2 regions of the Vibrio sp. KUL70 genome follow, and region 2 is predicted to be linked to the other one. Evidence: predicted binding sites of a transcription regulator. Region 2 holds the regulator's gene; the other holds the start of a gene.
The links. Region 2 encodes PurR, which represses purine synthesis genes. Its sites were predicted from a motif close to TNANGNAAACGTTTNCNTNA; they were not measured.

Region 1: AC6I7V_RS09635 (NupC/NupG family nucleoside CNT transporter) is a predicted target of PurR. The motif match lies at 1,706-1,725, and genes of this name have one in related genera.

Annotation. Positions count from the first base shown of each region.
Region 1 covers NZ_AP045834.1:2,200,398-2,204,826, forward strand. The annotation lists gene folD (bifunctional methylenetetrahydrofolate dehydrogenase/methenyltetrahydrofolate cyclohydrolase FolD) at 1-363, shown strand, start outside; gene AC6I7V_RS09635 (NupC/NupG family nucleoside CNT transporter) at 458-1,657, opposite strand; partial or broken gene AC6I7V_RS09640 (LysR family transcriptional regulator) at 1,865-2,809, opposite strand; one part of gene AC6I7V_RS09645 (IS1182 family transposase) at 2,975-4,148, shown strand; one part of gene AC6I7V_RS09645 (IS1182 family transposase) at 4,148-4,410, shown strand.
Region 2 covers NZ_AP045834.1:1,107,087-1,111,515, reverse strand. The annotation lists gene torR (two-component system response regulator TorR) at 1-711, opposite strand, end outside; gene torD (molecular chaperone TorD) at 968-1,615, shown strand; gene purR (HTH-type transcriptional repressor PurR) at 1,937-2,941, shown strand; cyclic di-GMP riboswitch class I at 3,113-3,197, shown strand; gene AC6I7V_RS05075 (TfoX/Sxy family DNA transformation protein) at 3,326-3,916, shown strand; partial or broken gene AC6I7V_RS05070 (IS1182 family transposase) at 4,034-4,429, shown strand, end outside.

The DNA of each region.
Region 1 (4,429 bases), 1.1 Mb from region 2:
GCATCAAACATCGTGGGTCGCCCTATGACTCTAGAGCTACTTCTAGCGGGTTGTACGACCACGACTTGTCACCGTTTCACCAAAGACTTGGAAGGTCACGTTCGTCAAGCAGACGTTGTTGTGGTTGCGGTAGGTAAACCTAACTTCATTCCGGGAGCGTGGATCAAGAAGGGTGCCGTGGTGGTCGATGTGGGTATCAATCGCCTAGAATCTGGCAAGTTGGTGGGTGACGTGGAATATGATGTCGCAAAAGAGAGCGCAAGCTTTATCACTCCAGTTCCGGGTGGTGTTGGCCCGATGACGGTTGCAAGCCTTATCGAGAACACAATGATCGCTTGCGAGCAGTTCCACTCTCATAAGTAACGGCTTTCTCAAGTCAACATTACTCCAAATAAAGGAAAGCCGCGACAATTCATCCGTCGCGGCTTTTTTGTTAGCTATTCACTTATGGAAAAGGCTATAGCGACAGTGCTACACCTGCAATCGAAGCACTCATCAAGTTCGCTAACACACCTGCACAAATCGCGCGGAAGCCGTACTTAGAGATGAATGAGCGACGCTCTGGTACTAGGCTACCCAAACCACCGATCAGAATCGCCATGGTTGAGATGTTGGCAAAGCCACACAACGCAAAAGTAACGATGGCTTGAGAATGTTCGCTCAACACTTCCTTCGCTTCCATCAGCTGGATGAAGGCTACAAACTCATTCACAACAATCTTGTTACCGATCAGTGAGCCCGCAACAATCGCTTCGTCCCATGGCACACCAATCAGCCATGCAACGGGTGCAAACACATAACCTAGGATAAGCTCGAAGCTTAGGTCCACGCCGAACCAACCTCCAACTGCACCTAGCATGCCGTTCAGCATTGCAATCACACTGACAAAGGCAAGAAGTGTTGCACCCACTGCGACTGCAATACGAAGTCCGGACATAGCCCCATCTGCCATGGCCTCAACTACGTTGGTTGCTCGTGGAATTTCTACATCTGATTCAATGCTCTCTTGAGTCTCATTGGCACTACCTGGAACCAAAATCTTCGCCATCAGTAAGCCTGCAGGCGCAGACATGAATGCCGCTGCGATTAGGTAGTTCAGATCTACGCCCAGAGACGCATAGCCTACTAATGTACCGCCAGCTACCGATGCCAAGCCACAAGTCATTACCGCAAACAGCTGAGAATCAGTCATATGCTTCAGGTAAGGCTTAACCACCAGTGGTGCCTCAATCATGCCAACGAAGATGTTCGCCGTAGCAGAAAGAGACTCCGCTCGGCCTGTACCCAGCAGCTTCTGCAATGCGCCGCCAATTAGGTTGATCACTTTTGGCATGAAACCAATATGGTACAGACCCGAAATCAAAGCTGAGAAGAAGATAATGATACCAAGAACATTGATAGCAAATACAAAACCACTATTGGTTAGGCCACCAAATAGGAAGCCGATACCTTCTTGACCATAATTGATTAAGCTCGACACTGCTCCTGTAACACCATTAAGCACTTCTTTGCCCATAGGCACGTAAAGTACAAGCAGTGCAAAAGAAACTTGTAGTAGGAAAGCAAGAGACACCGTTCTCAGCTGAATATTTTTTCTGTCCGTAGATAGTAACCAAGCGATTACTAAAAGAGTAATGATTCCAATTAGGGATGCCATGTGCGTCAAACCTGAAAAAGTTGTAGTAGGAAAGGCGACGCATTGTATAGAGGAAATCGTTTGCGGCAAGTTGCGGTTGTTACATGGATGTTGGTTCAATAGGCGATTTTAACCCGAAATATCTAACCTATTGAATTAATTGAAACTATATTGATTGTTTTTAATACTTTTTCCATATGGAAATTATATTTTCAAAAACAGCGACAGTTAGCGGTGTAATTCAACACAAGTTTTCAGATTTTGATCCCAATAAGTTGGAGAGCCAATATGCTGTTTAAGAAACTCAATCACGGTCGATAGTTTTTTCGGCATGTTCTTGCGGCTCGGATACACGGCAAAAAATGGCATGATTTGGCTCGCTTTCCATTCCGGCAAGACTTGAATCAATTGCCCACTACGAAACTCCTCTTTGACGAGGTAAGTCGCAAGATAAGCAATTCCCCACCCTGCCACAGCCGCGTCTCTTACCGCCTCTGCGAGATCGACAGAGTAATCACCACTTACGGTGACACATAAACTTTCTTGTCCGTTATCGAACGCCCAAGAGGTGTAATCACGCTCACGGCTACGATAGATAAGACAGTTGTGGTCGCTCAGCTCCGAAGGGCAACTTGGCGTGCCTGCTTTGATCAAATAATCCGGTGATGCCGCCACCACAAATTGGCTATCCGCCAATCGTTGAGCAATGTAGCCTTCCGGCAGTGCCTCATTATTGGTGATCCATAGATCCAAGCGCTCTTCGATCATGTCTACTTTGTAATCGAACAGGTGAATCTCGACTTTGAGCTGTGGATAGAGCTGACGCAACTGATCGATAGCGGGAATGACATGCAAAGTACCAAACGATTGAGAGATCCCAACTCGCAACTTACCGGAGACATCATCGCGCTGACTCTCCATATCCATTTGTGCAGCTTTAAGCGTGCCAAATAACTGCTCACAGTGCTGATAGAACACTTCGCCTGCTCCGGTCAGCGTTAGGCTACGTGTCGTACGCTGAACCAGTTTAATCCCAATGTTGTCTTCCAACAGTGCAATCTACTTACTGATGTGTGATACCGATACATTGAGACTCTTCGCTGCACTGGTGAAACCACCGTGTTTGATCAAGGCGTGAAAGATCACCATTTGCGCCGCTCTGTCTGTTAACACTCCGCTTGCCCTCTATCTTTAAGAAACGGCCTATTCTAAAAAGGCCATTTATCTGAAAACACCAAAACAAAAGGACTCCGAAGAGTCCTCAGACTGCTGACAAAGGTCTAGCTTTCAAGCTAGACCTTTGATCTAATAGGGGTATCGAAATATGGATATCTCACTATGCTTCAAGAGCCTTCACCTCAACAATATGAACTCGAAATGGTCACCATGGAACAGCTCGTTCCTCAGAACCATTTAGTTCGTAAGATAGATAAAGCCATCGACTTCGAGTTTATCCGTAATGAAGTCGCTCACCTCTACTGTAAAGACAACGGTCGCCCACCTGTTGACCCTGTACGCCTGTTTAAAATCATCCTGCTTGGTTACCTCTTCGGAATAAAAAGCGAGCGACAACTCGTGAAAGAGATTGAAGTCAATGTCGCTTATCGATGGTTCCTGCGTATGTCACTGACAGAGAAAGTTATCCATGCATCGACACTCAGCCAAAACCGTATTCGCCGCTTTAATGGTACCGATGTGTTTGAGCGTATCTTTATCAATATCGTAGAGCAGGCAATGGCGAAAGGTTTAGTCGCAGGCCAAGAACTATTTACTGACAGCACGCACCTAAAAGCCAATGCCAACAAAAATAAGCACACGAACAAAGTGACTAAGGTTCGCGCCAGTGCTTATCTTGACATGCTCGATGAAGATGTCGCGCTAGACCGAGAGAAAGAGGGTAAGAAACCTCTAAAGTCACGTACCGCTGAGCCTAAAACTAAGAGCACCAAAACGAGTACTACCGACCCGGAAAGTGGCTTCATGACTCGAGATAATAAACCCCAAGGCTTCTTCTATCTCGACCACCGTACAGTGGATGGACAGCATGGCATTATCTTAGATACCCATGTCACAGCAGGTAATATCAATGACTCTCAACCTTATGTGAAGCGTCTGGACTATACCCTAGAGCAATTTAACCTTAATCCAATCGCCGTTGGACTCGACGCGGGCTACTTCACTGCGCCAGTCGCTGAGTCATTAGAGCGTCGAAATATCTTAGGCGTGTTCGGTTATCGCAGACCATCGAGAACAAAGAATGCGTTCAAGAAAAAGCACTTCATCTACAATGGAGAGCGAGACAGTTACCGCTGCCCTAACGGTCAAGAGCTCATCTATAAAACAACGTCTAGAGATGCGTATCGTGAGTATCACTCCGACCCGAAAGAGTGTGCGTTCTGTCCAATGAGAGATGACTGTACGCAAAGTAAAAATATAAAGAAAGTCATTACAAGACATATCTATACGGACGCGATGGATAGAGCCAACCAAATGCGGCTCTCACCTTATGGAAAAAGACGTATAGGCGAAGAAGTGAGACGGTAGAGCGGAGCTTCGCCGACGCTAAGCAGCACCATGGTCACCGTTATGCCCGCTTCCGCGGGCTCTCGAAAGTGCAAATGCAATGTTGGTTGGCAGCTGCCGCTCAAAACATCAAGAAGATAGCCTTGGTGGTGAGCTATTTACAAAAAATAGGGCTAAATATGTCCCAAATACGTCAAATTATGGCGTCTAGATGCCAATTTAAGTGTTGGGCTCTTCCAAACTTCGCATAATAAAAAAATATCGCGATCG
Region 2 (4,429 bases):
ATCGCCTGCAAACATATAGCCTTCACCATGAACCGTCACAAAAATTTGTGGATTCTTTGGATCAAACTCCATCTTAGCACGCATACGACGAATCAATACGTCGATGGTACGATCGTTTGGTGCATCAACGCGGTGGCTAATCATATTTAAGATTCGCTCACGACTTAAAACCTGGTTAGGGTATGACGACAGCGCAACCAATAACTCATATTCAGCTTTGGTCAATTTCACTGGCTCACCGTTTTTACTCAGTGCGCGACGTGGAATATCAAACGTCCATTCACCAAAGCGAACGATTGACGCGTCTTCCGCCTGCTCAGTTGCACCTGCTGGTGACTTGCGAGCCGCAGAAATTCTCCAAAGTAGGTTTTTCACTCGAACCAATAATTCGCGAAGTTCAAATGGTTTGGTAACATAATCATCTGCGCCCATCTCTAGGCCTACAATTTTGTCGATGCTATCCGTGCGTCCAGTAACTAAAATAATCCCAATGTCTGATTGACTGCGTAATTCGCGAGTTAGCATCAATCCATCTTCGCCTGGTAAGTTGATGTCCAGCATAATGAGATCTACGTTATTTTCTTCTAAAACATTTCTCATTTGAGCGCCGCTTTCTGCTTCGCTTACTGTGTAACCCTCATTCTGGAAATATCCAACCAGCTTACTACGGGTTACCACATCATCTTCAACGACTAATACGTGATAGCTCATCTACACCACTTTTCTTATTTAATAGTTTCAGTGACCATTCTATTCATAACTAGTAACAATTCTAGTAGTAGGTAAGATAAAAGCCAGAAACCTGAATTTTTTTTGATACAAGACAATCTTAAACCTTGCTATTTACCCCCCATCGCAATTCAATATAGGCATTACTACTAACGAGTGACTTTGCAGTTAGCAAATACAAGGGTTAGTAAGCCTTCGTACCGCAGATATTACGAAAGACGATATTAGGATTATTGAGATGAAAGAAACCAAAGCGTTCAATGAACAACGAGCTGAAATCTACTGGTGGCTATCGAGCCTGTTCGCGAAAGAACTGACTCAAGAAGAATTGGAGAAATACCACTCGGTTGAGATTCGTTCGTTTTTAACCGGCCTCGGCGACAACGAGACGCTTAAGCCATCAATCAATAACCTAGTAGATGCACTTAACCGATTACAGAACCGTGAAGATGCTCAATTAGAGCTTTCATCCGATTTTTGCGAGCTGTTCTTAAAGTCGGATAAGTACGGTGCTCTGCCGTACGCTTCTATTTATCTAGACAAAAGTGGACTACTGAATGCGAAACCAGCTCAAGACATGGAAGCCATCATGGCGTCTTACGGCATCGCCGTAAACCAAGATCTAAAAGAGCCTGCTGACCACTTAGCCATTGAGTTAGATTTCCTAGGTAACATCATTATTCGCTCCAACGACCTTGAGAGTGAACAAGATCTAGAAACGGCTTTCGCTACACAACACGAGTTTGTTGAACAACAGCTCCTTAGTTGGGTTCCACAGTTCGCAGTAAAATGCCGTGAATTTGATGAGTTTGGTTTTTACGCATGTGTTGCAGAATTGCTAGTCGCTTTCTGTAAACTTGACGCACAATATTTAGCTGGTGAATAAATTCACTGATGACTAAGGGTACAATTTAGGTAGAATGTGACAACTCACCCAGATTTCTGGGTGAATTTTATTGCGAGTATTTTCTAGTCAGTCTAAAATTGTGACCGCAAACGATAAAATATGAAACATTCTCGAAATGCTATGCTTTAAATTAGCTAAGAGCATTTCGGTGTTAAGACAAGCCGCTCTCATAAGCGGTTTTTTGTTTTTTAGCACTTTAGTACCGAGAGAGCCCTCCATATTCTAAGCTCTTGTTCTGGTAGCTTTAAACGGCTACTTGCTCCGTACTGCTGAGGAAGTAGCTATCAATAGGATAAAGCCATGGCAACTATAAAAGATGTCGCTCGCTTAGCCGGCGTATCAACAACCACCGTTTCTCACGTGATCAACAAGACACGTTTCGTCGCAGAAGCGACTCAAGAAAAAGTAAACAAAGCCGTCGATGAACTAAATTATGCACCAAGTGCTGTTGCTCGTAGCCTGAAATGTAACTCTACGCGCACAATCGGTATGCTAGTGACTCAATCAACCAACCTATTCTTCTCTGAAGTGATCGATGGTGTAGAGAGCTACTGTTACCGTCAAGGCTACACGCTGATTCTATGTAACACAGGTGGTATCTACGAAAAGCAACGCGACTACATCCGAATGCTTGCTGAAAAACGCGTAGACGGTATCTTGGTAATGTGTTCTGACTTGACTGAAGAACTGCGTGAAATGCTTGACCGCCACGCAGACATTCCAAAAGTTGTTATGGACTGGGGCCCAGAGAGTTCACAAGCGGATAAAATCATCGACAACTCAGAAGAAGGTGGCTACCTCGCCACTAAATACCTGGTTGAACGAGGACATGATCGTATTGCTTGTCTAAGTGGACATTTGGATAAAGCGGCATGTGTAGAGCGTATCGCGGGTTATCGTCGTGCTCTTGAAGAAGCAAACATTCAAACAGATGACAATCTAATTCTTGAAGGTAACTTCGAATGTGACACCGCAGTTATCGCGGCAGATAAAATCGTTTCAATGGAGAATCGCCCGACAGCAGTATTCTGTTTTAACGATACTATGGCACTTGGTCTTATGAGCCGTCTGCAGCAGCAAGGCATTAAGATCCCAGAAGACATTTCAGTGATTGGTTACGACAATATTGAGCTGGCAGAGTACTTCTCACCACCGTTGACAACTGTTCACCAGCCAAAGCGTCGTGTCGGCAAAAACGCATTTGAAATCTTGTTGGAACGCATTAAAGACAAAGATCACGAAAAACGCGTGTTCGAAATGCATCCAGAGATCATTGAGCGAGCTACAGTTAAAACGTTAAAATAACGTAAACTTTAGAGAAATCTAATAAAACGCACCGCTTGGTGCGTTTTTTTTATTCTGACAAAGTAAAAACCTTGTTGCATATAAAGACAACAATTAACTGAATTAAGATCACATTTTGGAATAACAAGTGTGAACCTCATTCAACAAAAAACTTTATTCTTCGTTATACAGTCACGCACAGGGCAAATCACTTGAAAGGGTGAGACGCAAAGCCTCCGGCCTAACCCATTATTGGTATGGTAGCGGGGTTACCGATGGCAAAATGCAGTATTTCCTACCTTTAGTAGTAATTTACGGCTTATTGACAATTTTATTGCGACATTTTGCTAATCTCTCGGACCTGCTTATTTGGTGGCGTAATTCAAATACACCGAGATAAACAATATGGATAAACCGATACTCAAGGACTCAATGAAGTTATTTGAGCCACTTGGAAAGATTAAGTCACGCTCAATGTTTGGCGGTTTTGGCCTATTTGCCGACGACACGATGTTTGCACTGGTCGTTAACAATCAATTACACATTCGAGCTGACAAAAATACTACTTCAAAATTTGAACAACAGGGTTTCGAACCTTACGTATACAAAAAACGCGGATTCCCAGTCGTTACTAAGTATTTTGCTCTTCCAGAAGATCTCTGGCAGACTCAAGAACGTATTATCGAACTGGCAAAAGCGTCCCTTGACTGTGCCAAAAAAGAGAAGCAAATCCAATCATCAGCGAAGCCTACACGATTAAAAGATTTGCCCAACCTTCGACTTGCCACAGAGCGTATGTTGAAAAAAGCGGGCATCGATACCGTCGAGAGCTTGTATGAGTCAGGTTCTGTTAATGCATACAAAGCAATAAAAGAGTCTCACTCATCCAGTGTCAGCTTAGAGCTGCTTTGGGCACTTGAAGGTGCCATCAACGGTACTCATTGGTCGGTCATACCTCAACAACGACGCGATGAGCTTATCAACTCTATCAATTAAGTCCACCTCACTTAATTGTCAAAAGCCACATCAATGTGGCTCAGACTGCTGACAAAGGTCTAGCTTTCAAGCTAGACCTTTGATCTAATAGGGGTATCGAAATATGGATATCTCACTATGCTTCAAGAGCCTTCACCTCAACAATATGAACTCGAAATGGTCACCATGGAACAGCTCGTTCCTCAGAACCATTTAGTTCGTAAGATAGATAAAGCCATCGACTTCGAGTTTATCCGTAATGAAGTCGCTCACCTCTACTGTAAAGACAACGGTCGCCCACCTGTTGACCCTGTACGCCTGTTTAAAATCATCCTGCTTGGTTACCTCTTCGGAATAAAAAAGCGAGCGACAACTCGTGAAAGAGATTGAAGTCAATGTCGCTTATCGATGGTTCCTGCGTATGTCACTGACAGAGAAAGTTATCCATGCATCGACACTCAGCCAAAACCGTATTCGCCGCTTTAATGGTACCGATGTGTTTGAGCGTATCTTTATCAATATCGTAGAGCAGGC